4 regions of the Paenibacillus sp. GM1FR genome follow, and region 3 is predicted to be linked to each of the others. Evidence: riboswitches for the same ligand, from Rfam matches in the RefSeq annotation. Region 3 holds a riboswitch; each other region holds the start of a gene.

Region 1 (3,835 bases), on a different contig from region 3:
AAGAATGCGATTAAAAATACCACCGCGACTTTGCTCCACAACGTGTAACCAAACCACAAGATAAATACGGGGGACAAGGCGATCAGCGGGATGGTCTGACTAATTACAATGAAGGGATATAGGGCCTTTTCAATCGACCGGTTCATATGCATGCCTGTTGCCAGCGTAATTCCAGTCACTATGGACAAGCCAAAACCAACAATAACCTCCATAAAGGTAGCAGGCAGATGGATGGTCAACAGCAGACGACGATGTTCAACCAGTGAGCCTATGATGGCCGTGGGTGCAGGAATGATGAAGGAGGGCACCCAACCCATACGCACACTCACTTCCCAGATCGCCAGTAATAAGAACATGAGCATAATAAACAAACCATATTGGGAAAACCAGTTCGAGAGCCACTTCGAACACCACGTCCAGACGCTAACCTCAGCTCTATCATTTTGCATGCAATTGTTCCTCCAGTTGTTGCCTCATCTGCACGAGAGCCGGTTCGTAGATCATGTCCGAATGCCTTGGGCGTGGTAAAGGAACCGTCATCTCCCGCAACTGCTGACCTTGCCCCCCTGGAGTTAACAGAATGATACGGTCACTTAACAGCAGGGCTTCTTCAATGTCATGTGTAATGAACATCACGGTTTGGCCAAAGCCCTCCCACAGCTCGAGCAACCAGCGATGCATTTCTCGTTTGGTTAAGGCGTCGAGTGCACCGAAGGGTTCATCCAGCAACATGAGCTGCCCGCCTGTAAGCAAGGTACGAAGCAATGCGACCCGCTGCCGCATGCCGCCGGATAACTCATCTGGATAGGCCTGCTCATAACCGGACAAGCCGAACCTTGCCAATCCTGCGATGATATCGGCTCGTAGTTTGTCCTTGTCCTGTCGGCCTGGTGCAAGCTCGGCAGGTAGCATGCAGTTCTCCATGACGGTACGCCAGGATAACAGCAGATCTTTCTGCGGCATATAGGCGATTCGTCCGAGCCGTTGTCCTTGCGGTACACCAGCTATATCGATGATGCCAACGGTTGGCTCATGCAAGCCTGCGAGCAGCTTGAAGAGTGTGCTTTTACCTGACCCGCTGGAGCCAATGAGCGAGACAAATTCTCCTTGTTGGACCTGAAGCGACACATTGGCGAGCACGGGTGAATCCTTTTTTTCAGGAAAAGCGAAGCTAACGTTCTCAATGGTTACATGGTTGTTCATCTGATCCTCACCCCCTTGATGTCAGACTGCTGGAATAACAACGGCATCCTATACTCTGCAAAAGGAACAAAAAAAGACCCACCCATTTCCGGAGAAATGAGTGGGTCTGTAAGTTAAATCAGCAATTTATCTTCACATACATGAGAAAATTCCGCTTACTAAAAGGCCGCTCCACTTCCCTCCGCTGGTATGATCCAGATCAGGTTCAAAGGGTCCGAATAGTCATATTCGTCTCAGCCGCAAGGCTCCCCTAGTGCAAAAGTTCAAGATATGCAGTTGTCTGTTCAGCATATATCACTTGAACATGAACTGTAAAGAGGCAGCATGATGGAATTCTTGAGATGAACTTGGAGTCAGACCCGAACAACTGAACAATTTACCTGGGCTCCCTAACCCGATATAATAGGGGTGGCGCATATTGGCCGGATCACAAAATGCAGGTGGGATTGTTCTCCCTCCTAGGCAGAATGGGGACCCGAGTTGAAAACGTTCAAAAAAGTATATATTGAGATCACGAGTATCTGCAATCTGGCATGCAGCTTCTGTCCGCAGACACAGCGTGCCAAAGGATTCATTGACCCTGAAGTCTTCAACAATATACTGGATCAAGTTAAACCACACACCAATCATATTTATCTACATGTCAAAGGCGAACCCTTGTTGCATCCCAAAATAGATTTGTTGCTCGATTCCGCACATGAGAAGGGACTCAAGGTGAACATTACAACGAATGGTACACTGCTGCCCAAGACTCAGCATAAATTGCTTGGCAAACCAGCGCTGCGGCAGATGAATTTCTCTCTGCACAGTTTCGATGGGCATGAAGGTTCAACAGACCGTGACGGATACCTGCGTCATATTTTGTCCTTTGTACACGAGGCCGTTAAGCACAATGTCATCATCTCATTCCGACTTTGGAATCTGACGCAGGATAACTTCACAAATGCTCAGATGAATCGAAATCGGGAGACCCTTGAAGTATTGGAACGTGAATTCAATCTGGATTTCCGCATTGAGGAAAAAGTGGTTCCAGGCAGTGGGGTCAAAATTGCCCCGAATGTATACCTGAATCAGGACCATGAGTTCCAGTGGCCAAGTCTGGATGCACCTGAAGATGACGGTAAAGGCTTTTGCCATGCACTTCGCGGTCAGGCAGCTGTGCTTGTAGATGGAACGGTGGTTCCATGCTGTCTCGATGGCGAGGGTGTGATTAACCTGGGTAATGTGCACGAGAAGTCATTCTCGGAGATTATTGAGGGTGAGCGAGCGAACAATCTGGTATATGGCTTCTCCAAACGCGAAGCTGTAGAAGAGTTGTGTCGAAAGTGCGGTTATCGTCAGAGATTCGGAGCCTAGAATATATAAATTCACTTAAAAACGAACCTACCGAAAATATTTTTTTCGGTAGGTTCGTTTTGTCTTTATTGCGAAATTATTTAGATAATAAGAATTGAAATCAATTCAGGATAACAACTTTTTTGTAAAATCATAGTTTATTAATCTTGTTTTTATGAATTTGCATGGTATTATTATCCTATTGATTAGGAGGTGTATTAGTTCTAAAGATTCATATATTAGTGGATTTACCAACCAGAAGCCTACTGAGGAGTGTGTTTTAGTTTTGAATTCAAAATGGAAAAAGTTTAATCACAAACTATCGTTAATGCTTTCTACGTCTCTGATTGTTTCTATGTTATCTATCAATTTATCTGTATCGGCAGAAGTGGCTACATCTAAAACTTCTTTTACTGATATTGATAATTCGTATGCCAAAACGGAAATAACCAAATTAGTAGAACAAGGAATACTCACAGGATTTACTGATGGGACATTTAAACCTTCCGATTCGGTAACACGAGCTCAATTAGCAAAAATTATGGTCGGTGCGCTTAATTTAAAGCCTGATAATGTCGAAGCAAGTCAATTCAGAGATGTAAAGGAAGATCAATGGTATGCCGGATATGTAGGTGCACTTGTCAAATCTGGAATTGCTCAAGGTACCTCCAAAGATAGCTTCTCGCCTAATAAAAATGTGACAAGAGAAGAGTTGGCTGTATTTTTTGTTAGAGCCTTTGGTTGGGACAATCAAGATCTAACGAGTCAAACATCCAAACCACAACTCTCAGATTTGGGTCAAGTATCCAACTGGGCGAAAGATTCTGTAACACTAGCCTATCAATCTGGTTTTATCAAAGGATTAGTCCAAAAAGATGGAACAGTAAAATTTAATCCATCAGGCATAGCAGATCGACAGGCGCTAGCTAGACTTGCATATGAGTTTGTGATAAATAAGTCTACATATGATAGTTACATGGCTCCTACCAAGACAGAGATTGATACTGAAGATTCAAATGAAGTAAAACCTGAAACAACAAAACCTTCTGAAGGTAAGAGTAAGGGAAATAGCGGTAGCAGCTCCGGAGATAAAGGGAACGGAAGTAACAATGGTGGAAATAGTGGAGGCGGGGAACAAGCCCCTAGTAATAATCTCTCTGCTCCAGGTACATATACTCTTGGTAATGTAACTGGAAATATAACTATTAGTTCCCAAGGTGTCGTTCTAAAAAACACCAAAATAAATGGTAAGCTGAATATACTTGAGTCCGTAGGAAATGGTGACGTGATTCTTGAT
Region 2 (3,835 bases), on a different contig from region 3:
TCCGCGGCAAAGGCACGAATGTCCTGCGTGATGCGCATGCTACAGAACTTTGGTCCGCACATGGAGCAGAAATGAGCTTCTTTGGCTCCTTCTGCTGGCAGCGTCTCATCATGGTAGGACAGCGCACGTTCCGGGTCCAGTGACAGGTTGAACTGGTCACGCCAACGGAACTCGAACCGCGCTTTGGACAATGCGTCATCGCGGCGTTGAGCACGCGGATGGCCTTTCGCCAGATCGGCGGCATGAGCTGCGATCTTGTAGGCGATGACCCCTTCCCGCACATCATCCTTGTTGGGCAGGCCCAAATGTTCTTTTGGCGTAACATAACAGAGCATGGACGTGCCGAACCAGCCAATCATGGCTGCCCCAATGGCGGACGTGATGTGATCATATCCTGGCGCAATGTCGGTCGTTAGCGGCCCAAGTGTGTAGAACGGTGCTTCTTTACAGATTTCCATCTGCAAGTCCACATTCTCCTTGATCTTATGCATCGGCACGTGACCCGGACCTTCGATCATCACCTGCACATCATGCTTCCATGCGATCTGCGTCAGTTCCCCGAGCGTAGCCAGTTCCGCCATCTGAGCTTCATCGTTGGCATCGTAGATACTGCCTGGACGAAGTCCATCTCCCAGCGAAAACGCCACATCATACCTTTTCATAATCTCGCAGATTTCTTCAAAATGGGTGTACAAAAAATTCTCCTGATGATGCGCCAGACACCATGCTGCCATAATGGAACCGCCCCGAGACACAATGCCTGTCATTCGCTTGGCGGTCATGGGGATATAACGCAGCAGTACACCTGCATGAATCGTAAAGTAGTCCACGCCCTGCTCTGCCTGCTCAATGAGTGTGTCACGGTACAACTCCCAGGTCAGCGCTTCCGCTTCGCCATTCACCTTCTCCAGCGCCTGATACAGCGGCACCGTACCAATCGGCACAGGTGAATTGCGGATAATCCATTCCCGGGTGGTATGAATGTTTTTGCCTGTGGACAGATCCATCACCGTATCCGATCCCCAGCGTACCGCCCAAGTCATCTTCTCCACCTCTTCCTCGATGGAGGAAGATACAGAAGAGTTGCCTATATTGGCATTGATCTTCACATGAAAATGACGACCGATCAACATCGGCTCACTCTCCGGGTGATTGATGTTGGATGGCAGAATGGCCCGTCCACTCGCCAGCTCCTGTCTCACAAATTCCGGTTCCACGCCTTCACGAATGGCGGCAAACTCCATCTCTGCCGTAATGACTCCCTGCCTCGCGTAGTGCATCTGAGTCACACAGCGTCCTGTCTGTGCTCGCAGCGGTTTGCCTCGTAATCCGGGGTACTCTTCAGCGCCAGCTCTCTTCCCTCCGGGCTTCAGTCCGTTATCCTCCGGTTTAACTGTACGGCCTTGGTAAGTTTCGACATCGCCACGCTCTGTGATCCAGCGAGTGCGCAGGGCTGGCAGACCTGCACGGATATCCGCATGAAATTTGGGATCGGTCATGGGGCCGCTCGTATCGTAGACACGCAGCGGTTCGTTATGCTCCACTCCTTGGGGAGTATTCGTGTCATGAAGGGCTATCTCACGCTCCGGTACAGCAATGTCCGGCCGTGAGCCCTGAATGTAGACTTTGCGGCTACCGGGAAAGGGCTGAACCCGTCCGGCCGCTCCTGTTTCTTTTTCCACCTGCTGATCGTTATGTCCCTGCTCCGTCGCTTGTTGTCCCGTTTGATTTCCTGTACTCATGTTCGCTTGTCTCCTCCTCAGTATTCGTCGCTTGTTTGGTTGGAATAGTCATTAGCTCACTTACGTACCTGTCCCAAATCATGCGCAATGCAGAGAAGAAAGAGCGATCCTACACCAGACCAGGGGAGACACTTTTCATGTACAGTTAACAACAGACGGAGGTCACCACAGATCATCGATCTATGAGACTTCCCTCCTCATCCAAGCCCGCTTTTGCAGGTTAGTGAAAAAGAAGCCCATAGAATCCGCGCTATATCGCCCGTTCCCTGTATATAAAAAAGCCGGTCCCCGAAGGAACCGACTTTTATGTCCATCACCAATAATGCACCTTTATGCAGCTCCTTAACGGAGCCCTACAAGGGTCACATCATGTGGTGGTTGTGGTCATATCGCCGATTACTTCCCTACGCTGGTATGATCCAGATCAGGTGCAAAGGGTCCGGAATCTCATGCGATTCCGTCTCAGTCCGGACAATTCGGACTCCCCCAGTAACGTTAATAAGTTGCGGCTTACATAAGCCGCCGTTCATATTCAATGAAGCTGGCTCCGTTGGGCCGTCCATTACAGAGTAGCGCAACCGGAACATAAAAACAACCTTTATATTCCAGAACACCAACCCAATTGGAGAAAAATCTTAACTCAACATCAGGATAACATGAGCCCCATTTGCGTAGCAGCATCCTTCAACACAGGTGCGTATTCATGCAATGTCTCCTGCGAGAGTCGGCTGACAGGCCCTGAGACCGAGAGGGCAGCTGCAATATTGCCTCTGCGATCCATAATCGGAACAGATACCGCGGCGGCTCCCGGCTCACGTTCCTCATAACTCGTCGCATATCCGTTATCCCGGATATCTCCCATCTGCGCCAAATACACCGCCGGATCAATAAACACCGGCCATTCCGGCCCGTTCATCAGTTCTTCACGATCCTCGTCCGTGGCAAACGCCATCAGGACTTTGCTGGAAGCCCCCACAGACAGCGGGAGTCTAACACCAACGGGAGCAACTCGGCGGATCGCCTGATCACTTTGCACCGCCTGAATACGAATCCGTTCACTCCCATCACGCAGGTACAGACTCACGGTCTCCCCCAATCGATCTCTCAGTCGCTCCATCGCAGGCAACAGCAGAATAGCGGGATCATCACTGCGGGACATATGAGCTGACAGCTCCCAGATTCGGATGCCAAGTCGGTACTTCTCTGTTGCTGCATCGCGGATCACGAACCCTCGATCCTCCAGCGTAGCCATCAAGCGGTGCACTGTACTTTTGTGCAGGCCAATCTGGCTGGCAATTTCGGTGAGTCCCAGATCACTGCGTGTGGTAAAACATAATAATATATCCAGCGCCCGTTCCACAGCCCGGACGGTTAACTTGCGATCTTCCATGGCATAATGCCCTCCTCATGTTTCATCACATGAAACTTGGTTACATAAATTATATGAGAAACGGTCTCATCTGTAAACCAAAAAGAGCCAAAATCAAAATAGGCCAACGTGTAAATTTTTCCTTTTTATAAGACTTAATCCCCTGTAATTTACACACTAAGGTAATGTTACCCATATATCTTAAGAACTATATAACAATTGCGTAACAAATGCCCTCAATCAATTGACTTTGACTATACGGGAACATACGATAAAGATATATTACATTAAGATATCGCTCTGAAGCAGGCTCTGAAATCGACGCAATTCTCTTTTCATGTCGTTGTTATCTTCAACTGAACTTCAAAGGAGGGGCATTCATGTATCAATCATCCCAGAGCGAAGCCCCGCTGCAAACAAAAGTGTCCGATCTGCCCTCTTCCCTATCACCGAGGCTGATTCGGTTCAAACATATTATCGTAGCGTTGCTGCTCTCCGTTGTATTTTTTCTACTGTTTTGTTTTATTGCACTGCATGGTTATATCGCATGGGTATTATCCAATCCAACGGTAGCGCCTGTCTTCTCCAATCCGATGCAAGCCAAGAACATGAAGTATGAAGACATCACGTTCCCGGCAGCAGATGGCAGCCGCACGATGCAGGGATGGTATATTCCTGCTGACAATGCTGCAAGCAAAACGATTATTTTCAGTCACGGCTATGG
Region 3 (3,835 bases):
GCGAAGGCAGATGTGAATGACAGAGTAGAACTCTTTGTTGATCTCAATAATGGCAAGACCACTTCATATGAAGCAGATGACCGACACGTAATCATTAAGCGGTCGGGCAAAGCTGAGGGTGTGGAGCAGCGTTCATATCGTGTACGCGAGACAAAAGCCGGATATCAGGTTGAATTGTCCATTCCGTGGGGTGGTATCCAAGTCGGATCAGAATATGAAGCCGGCTTGGATATCCGCGTGACTGATGGCGGTGCAAGTGGGACACAACCTTATAATCCACTGTACTGGAATGATCGAACACAGTCTCAGGAACAAGATACAAGCAAATACGGCGCGATTCAGCTTGCCCCTATGCCCAAATCTGCAAAAGCTGTGCAAGGGATTGTTCAGATTGATGGGAAGAAAGACGCCCTATGGAATAAGGCTGCACCATTTGAAGTAAAACGATTGAATGAGACCGAAGGTGCAGAGGCAGTGGCTCGCGCAATGTGGTCAGGTGAGTATCTATATCTGCTGATCGACGTCACTGATCCAAACATCATTACAGACAGCATCAACCCATGGGATCAGGATTCGGTTGAGATTTTCCTGGACGAGAATCACCAGCGCACACCGTATTTTCAATATGATGATGCCCAGTTCAGAATCAGTGCTGACAATGTGGGAACCTTTGCAGGGGGGGCCTCGCCCGGACGCCTTGTAAGTGCTGTGAAGACAACGAATAAAGGATATCTCGTAGAAGCCAGAATCCAGTTGCAATCATTGACGCCCAAAGCAGGGAATGTTCTCGGTTTCGAGCTTCAAATTAACGACAACCAGGGCGGAGGTAAGCAGAGCGTAGCCAAGTGGAATGATACGACCAATGAGAGCTGGAGAAACACTTCCCAGTACGGAATACTCACTTTTGTCGGAAAGAACAAACTCGGGCATTAAACCATCGGCAGTAGTTGCAAGAATAGAAACCATCATAACAGTGGCTAAAACTCAACCATTGTTGTGATGGTTTCCATCGTTTACATACGTCACCAAAGGTGATGAGGGGCGATACAATCTGCCTTGACTATATTTAACAGCCCTTGATATACTAAATGGATGTTATTTTTTCTTTTATGTGGATAAGAAAGTAATCAACTACATACAACCGTTTGCGAGGGAGCCTTAACCGGCTGAGAGGGTATTAAACCGACCTTACCTGATTTGGATAATGCCAACGTAGGGATGCAACGATGAAACACTGTACTTGGGTAGCTCATGCGAACCCACTTGTTTTAGTGTATTTGTCTGCGAAACATCCTATGGATGTTTCGTTTTTTTGTTTTTGAATACGTACATTATGAATTGGAGGAACACATGTTGACTATTTCAGAGAGACTATATCAGGCAGCACAGCCTGTGTGGAAGGAATGTCTTGAGCATCCCTTTGTTAAAGGAATCGGAGATGGTTCCTTACCGGTCGAACAATTTCGTTATTATTTGCTGCAAGACTACTTGTACCTGTTCGATTATGCCCGTGTATTTGCACTAGGTATCGTCAAGTCGCACGACCCCAAATTGATGCAGTTTTTTAGTAAAAACGTAGATAACATCCTGAATGGTGAAATGAAAATTCATCGTTCTTATATGGAGCGATTAGGAATTACAGAGGATCATGTTTTCCAGGTAAAACCTGCACTGAAAAATGCAGCCTATACTAACTATATGCTCTCTGTTTCCCATGCGGGTGGCATAGCAGAAGTACTTGTATCCATTCTGGCCTGCTCATGGAGCTATGCAGAGATTGGTCAAGTCCTTGCCCAAAAGCCAGGTGCAGCTGAGCATCCTTTTTACGGAGAGTGGATCACAGGATATGCTTCCTCTGAATACAACAGCAACAATCAATCCCTAGTGACGTTAACTGATAAGCTATTAGAAGGCTGTAGCGAGGGAACGTACCAACGGATGGAAGATATTTTCGTGATGTGCAGTCGCTTTGAACTTGATTTTTGGGAGATGTCATGGAGGCTGGAGTCATGAGTTCACTGGTAAAGTAGAGAGCAGCTAATCAAGGTGAGTACAGAATAATCAGAACATGTTAGCCCAAAAATACATGATTAAACATTTGAACAACAAGCCCTGATATAATAAGCAAATAGCAACTATCTATTTTCTGGAGGTGAGGCTATTGAAAACAATCGGAGTAGGATTCTTACATGCACGGCTCTATGCAAAGCCAGTGAAGGATATGGCAATGCTTTGCATAGAGCCCGGGAATAATCACATTGCCAACGACGAATCGTAATATTCTACTAACTGGCTTTGCACCTTATTGATCTATTAAATAAGGAGTGAGGCCCATGAAATATTCAAAAGCCGAGTCTATTTTTCCGGAAGAATTGTTACGTATCATTTAGGAATACGTTCAAGGGGAATTGGTTTATATCCCAAAACCCAAAGAGGCGCACCTGAAATGGGGCGAGAAAACAGAGAGCAAGAGCAGGGTCTCTGCTCGAAACGCTGAGATTAAATCCTTATTCCGCAATGGAGTCAGGATAGAGGAGTTGGCGGATCGGTATTTCTTGTCCTGCGAAAGCATAAAGAAAATAGTCTATACAAAGAACTAATCAAGGAACTAATGAAATCCGCTAACTCGTCGTATCGACGGTTTAGCGGATTTTGTGCAAAGATGACTTAAATCAACTTATACATAGTAACCGTACCTCTAAGTCGATAGACTCAAGTTAAGGTTGTTGTGATGAAGGACGGCCGGATCATACAAAGAGGTGTAACGAATGAACGAAATCATAAAGAAGAAGCTGCTGGACAAAAACGAACTGCTCATTAACATGGTGATTGAACGCGTAAAAAGAGATTTTCTAGATGATATCGCCATTATTGGGCTTACTGGTTCATTTAGCACCGGTGACTTTCACGAGAAGAGCGATCTTGATTTAATTATCATTAATAATACAGAAAAGGGATGGGGAATATCCGATTGCTTCATCTTGGACGACGTTGGATATGATATCTATTGCACGCCATGGGATTCAAGAATACAAGAGCAATCCACCTTGGAGAGTCCCAACGTATCGAGCCTAACCGACCTGAAAATACTCTACTATGCAACGCCTGAGGATTTGGAGAAATTGAACGACTTCCAGCAAAAAGCTCTTGATGCACTTGCGAATCCGATAGGAGAAGTGTGTCTTAATCGAGCAAATAAATGGATCGATCTGGCTAAGCAAGCATACAGTGATACGATGCTTGGTGAAGATATCGGTTCAGTGCGATATGCATCTGCTGGCGTTCTGTACAATCTCGTCAATGCCTTGGTGAGTCTGAATAACACGTGTATCAAACGAGGGATCAAGCGATATTTGGAAGAGATACGTTCGTTTCGCTATGTTCCAGATGATCTCGAATCCTTATACATGTCAATCATCGAAGCTCATACCATTGAAGATATTCGAATAACATCTTTTAATATGTTGAATAGCGTTACGAGGTTACATAGCACGATGTGTGATAACTTCATTGTTAAACCGGCTCCGACCTTTGATAATCTGAGGGGAACATATGAAGAATTGTGGTGCAACTACCGCAATAAAATTTTGAACAGTGTTACAGCGAACGATGCTTCCTACGTCTTTCTTTCGGCCTTTGGAGCACATGGGTATCTTGCTGAAATGGCCATGGAGAAAGGCACCAAGAAATATGATCTTATGCAGTACTTTGATGCAAATGATTTACCAGTTATGAAAGAGAAGCTCCTTGAAGTGATGGATGATTATCGAGAAGAGTATGATAAGGTCGGCAGAAAAGTCGAACGTTTTACAACATTTGAGCAACTATATGCCCA
Region 4 (3,835 bases), on a different contig from region 3:
CGCAATCAGTAATCCAACCGCTGTTCCAGCGGCGAATCCAATCAGCGTTAACTGAATGGTTGCGGAAGCGTGCATGCCAAGCCGTTCGGCCTGGGTTGCCGCTTCGCGGGCGATGTCGGACGGTGCAGGCAGCATCCATTTCTCAATATGGAAGAGGGAGACGGCTCCCTGCCATATCGCTATAAAGAGAATAACCGCCACAATGGGCGGCCATACACTTTTGAAATAGGCAGGCATTAGCGATACTTCTCCGTCAGGGTATCCATGCTGAAGCCGGTAGGGCTATGGGCGATTTTGATCTGGGAGATGATGCTTGGGCTGCCAGCCTCCACGAGTACCTCGTGCATTTTACGGACAACTTCCAGCAGTTCCTCTAGTTCCCCCTCCATCGTGGTGTCGAGCGCGTTCACCTGATATTTCAGGCCGGATTGCTGAATAACTTCAATGGCGCGATCAACGTAAGGATAAGAGTTCTCGCCATTTGGCGTTTTCGGGATAACCTGAATGCTAAGTAGTGTGCTTGCCATGAGAGATCACGGCTCCTTTCGTGATATATAAAATGAACTAATGACTGTTACACTTGCCACTTCGATGACAGAATAACCTTCCAATCGCTGTTATCCCCAGATTTTTTTGATTCCCTTTCTCTAAAGGGAAAATCCGGTGATAGCGTATGCTTCCGATGCAGCTTTCTTTCAGAAAGCTTTTAGGCGACCGCTTCGCTTTTTCACGTTATTTCTGTCCTCTCCGTCCTCGTGTAAAATTTAAGTTCGTTTTATATGAGAAATTTTATTGGGGTAAAAACTCGTTTGTATATGCCTTGCTCACATCGATCTGTTCATCCAGCAGTTTTTTGCTAAACATCCAGTCAGTGTAGTTTTGCCATACTTTCTGCTTTTGCTCACCCCAGCGCGGGGCGTCATCTGTGTACTTGGGACTAAGCCATTTCTGGCTTGCCAGCACCAATTCCTTATCCAGATCCGGTACGGCCTTGATCAGAATGTTCGCTGCGTCTTCGGGATGATCAATCGCATATTGATACCCCTCGGAAGTGGCTTTCAGGAATGCTTTCACCAACTCAGGGTCGTTTTGGATCGTCTGCTCGTTTGTTACGAGGACAGGTGTGTAATAATCCAGTGCATCTGAATAATCCTTCACATATAACATGTCGATCGGTTCCCCGCGCAGTTCGGCTTCAATACCTGTCCAGGCGTAGAAAATCCACGCGAAATCAATGTCCCGTTTCACTGCGGTGAAAAAGTCAGCATCACCCATGTTAATGTTTTTCACTTTGGATACATCGGCGCCGTCGCCTTCCATAATGGATTGCATCACGGCTTCTTCGACTGGGGAACCCCAACCGCCATAGGTTTTGCCTTCAAAATCTTTCGGTGACTTGATATTCCGATCCGCCGGAGCGGCGAACCCGGATGTATTATGCTGAATAACTGCTGCAATGGAGACGAGTGGAACACCCTGTGTGCGGGCTTGAGTTACACTCTCCTGATAACTTACGCCAAAAGGCACTTCATTCGATGCAACCATCGTATCTGCGCCACCGGCACCTGGTTGTACAATCTCCACGTTCAAGCCTTCGGCCTTGTAAAAACCTTGATCTACAGCTGCATAAAGGCCTGTATGATTCGTATTTGGTGTCCAGTCGAGCACCACTTTAATATCTTTCAGGGCGGCAGTGTCACCTTCGTTGCTGCTTTCCGTATTTGTGCCGCCGTTCTGCCCAGCTGGGGCAGCTTCTTTGCCACCACATGCGGCTACAGTTACCATAAGCACGCATAAGAGCAACAATCCCATCGTTTTACGCCATTTCATCTGTGGTTCTCTCCTTCGGTATGTCCGGCCGATTGGCACGGGGTACTCCTTGGCTTCATATCCAATCATCTTGCATAAATCGACAGATTTATACCAGTTGAGATCCGGATGACGTTATTTTTGAACAAGTAAAACGTCCATCGATGTCATTCAAGGAAGCCAGACCGCGTTTAGCGGCAGTTTTTCTTGCAATATCAGGAAGGTGATGCTTCCAGTCTTATACTTTCTGATAGTAACAAAAAAAGCGCCCCGTATTCCGGGACGCGTGCAGGCGTTAGAGAGGTGGCGTTCAGCCATAGGGCTGTGCCATTTCGATATACTCCGATTCCTACGCTGGCATGATCCAGATCAGGTCTAAGGGTTAGTATCTTGGTGGGATACACTCTCAGCCGGCCAATTCCGACTCCCCTGGGAAACTATGAAGTTACGGGCATTACTAGGTGTAATTATAGGCCAGCGGGTGGAACGTGTCCAGTCATGAACTGGATAGGGACACGTATAAGTTATCAAACAGGCCGTTATACATATGTATAACAGCCTGCTTGGATGTGTTATTTTCAATAATTATCGTGGCGAATCATATAAGGCAATCTGACTGAGTGCAAAAGCATCGGATTTTGGGTCATAACCTACCTGTTTCTGAGTGGTTTCCAGATTCAATCGTTTAAACCGATTATTCGAGATCCCATGCAGTATGGTGAAGGGTTCCAGATCGGTAGTTGTAATTGCTTTGAACATCAAATCACACAAGTCAGCCGGACTAATATACGCGCTCATATCCCTTGCCTCCAGCACGGGTCCGTCCGGTTGAAAATCATCATATGCACCTATACGTATTGCTACACTTTGTAAACCTTCGGTATACGCAAAATAGGAAGCGAGCGATTCTCCAAAACATTTGCTAACCCCGTACAAATTCCGTGGGCGTGTGGGCATGTCCGGATAGACTTGAGCATCTATGGGATACCCCTCAATCGTCTGTGCACTGCTTGCAAGAATGACTCTTCGTACACCTTGGTCTTTAGCTGCACGGAATACATTAAATGTACCTTTGATATTGATGTCCAACAACGATTCATAAAATCCGGCATTCGGGGAAGGATCTCCCGCCAGATGTACAACCACATCCATGCCTTCGCAAGCACGCTGACAGGCTTCGGGGTCTGTCACATCCAGTGTCATGATCTCATGGCTTGTCCCTTGATACGTATGCAGTCTGTCGATATTCAAATCCGTAAGTCGCAGGTGAAATGTCTCTGACAAGTGTTGGGACAAGTCACGTCCAATTTTTCCGGCTGCGCCGGTAATTAAAATGTTCATGAAATCAGCTCCAATTCTTAGCGCTGGAAGAACTCAATCCATTCCTTTTCAGGTCCATAGATGAAGAAATAGCGGTAACCGTTAGGCAATGTAATAATCTCTCCATCGATAAATTCGGCTTCGGTGGCTTGGATGCGTTTGTACTCAGAATCGAGGTCATCCACGTGGATGGCAAAATGGTGCACCGTACCTTCGGAAGGCAGCTTGTCGCTGTATCCTTGAATTAACTCAATCTCAGTCTCATTACTTCCATTGAAGCCAAGGAAGGCGAGCTGAATGATACCGTTGGTATGGGTCACCCGGTCTTTCAATTCAAGACCAACGATCTCCGTGTAGAAACGCAGCGTGGTCTCCAGATCACGAACGGCAATGCCGACGTGGTCAATGCGCTTTTGAAAACTCACAATCAAAAACCTCCTTATGTAGTGAATGTTTCTACCATTTTAAGGGATATCATAGAGCTGTACTACATGGTTGTCAAATCCAATTTTAAATTGGAAAAATCATAATTGTTCACAGAATGTTCACTTATGCGGAGGGTTTGGTCATCTCTATAATTACGAAGGTAAACAGAGAGGATGAGAGAATTGCCAACCAGCAAGAAGGAACAAATTATTTTCGGATTAATGATGTGTACAGGAATGGTCTTGGTCATGATGTTCTTCAATCTATGGCACAGTGGGTT

The links. A riboswitch is a leader RNA that binds a small molecule or an ion and turns the genes downstream of it on or off. The one in region 3 is predicted to bind thiamine pyrophosphate.
Region 1: it holds a riboswitch for thiamine pyrophosphate, as region 3 does, so the genes downstream of both, PAEAM_RS12165 (ABC transporter ATP-binding protein) here and tenA (thiaminase II) in region 3, are expected to answer to the same signal.
Region 2: it holds a riboswitch for thiamine pyrophosphate, as region 3 does, so the genes downstream of both, thiC (phosphomethylpyrimidine synthase ThiC) here and tenA (thiaminase II) in region 3, are expected to answer to the same signal.
Region 4: it holds a riboswitch for thiamine pyrophosphate, as region 3 does, so the genes downstream of both, PAEAM_RS15530 (ABC transporter substrate-binding protein) here and tenA (thiaminase II) in region 3, are expected to answer to the same signal.

The regions. Positions count from the first base shown of each region.
Region 1 is NZ_MKZL01000012.1:91,679-95,513, reverse strand. Features, by position in the region: gene PAEAM_RS12170 (ABC transporter permease) at 1-449, opposite strand, end outside; gene PAEAM_RS12165 (ABC transporter ATP-binding protein) at 439-1,203, opposite strand; TPP riboswitch at 1,363-1,465, opposite strand; gene PAEAM_RS12160 (radical SAM/SPASM domain-containing protein) at 1,684-2,559, shown strand; gene PAEAM_RS12155 (S-layer homology domain-containing protein) at 2,825-3,835, shown strand, end outside.
Region 2 is NZ_MKZL01000007.1:58,842-62,676, forward strand. Features, by position in the region: gene thiC (phosphomethylpyrimidine synthase ThiC) at 1-1,742, opposite strand, end outside; TPP riboswitch at 2,127-2,240, opposite strand; gene PAEAM_RS04355 (IclR family transcriptional regulator) at 2,389-3,132, opposite strand; gene PAEAM_RS04360 (alpha/beta hydrolase) at 3,492-3,835, shown strand, end outside.
Region 3 is NZ_MKZL01000011.1:1,278,166-1,282,000, reverse strand. Features, by position in the region: gene PAEAM_RS11450 (endo-1,4-beta-xylanase) at 1-933, shown strand, start outside; TPP riboswitch at 1,140-1,237, shown strand; gene tenA (thiaminase II) at 1,351-2,013, shown strand; partial or broken gene PAEAM_RS11440 (CD3324 family protein) at 2,334-2,600, shown strand; gene PAEAM_RS11435 (nucleotidyltransferase domain-containing protein) at 2,769-3,835, shown strand, end outside.
Region 4 is NZ_MKZL01000021.1:35,927-39,761, reverse strand. Features, by position in the region: gene PAEAM_RS15540 (ABC transporter permease) at 1-237, opposite strand, end outside; gene PAEAM_RS15535 (thiamine-binding protein) at 237-527, opposite strand; gene PAEAM_RS15530 (ABC transporter substrate-binding protein) at 790-1,830, opposite strand; TPP riboswitch at 2,138-2,250, opposite strand; gene PAEAM_RS15525 (NAD-dependent epimerase/dehydratase family protein) at 2,395-3,150, opposite strand; gene PAEAM_RS15520 (VOC family protein) at 3,168-3,554, opposite strand; gene PAEAM_RS15515 (DUF2798 domain-containing protein) at 3,729-3,835, shown strand, end outside.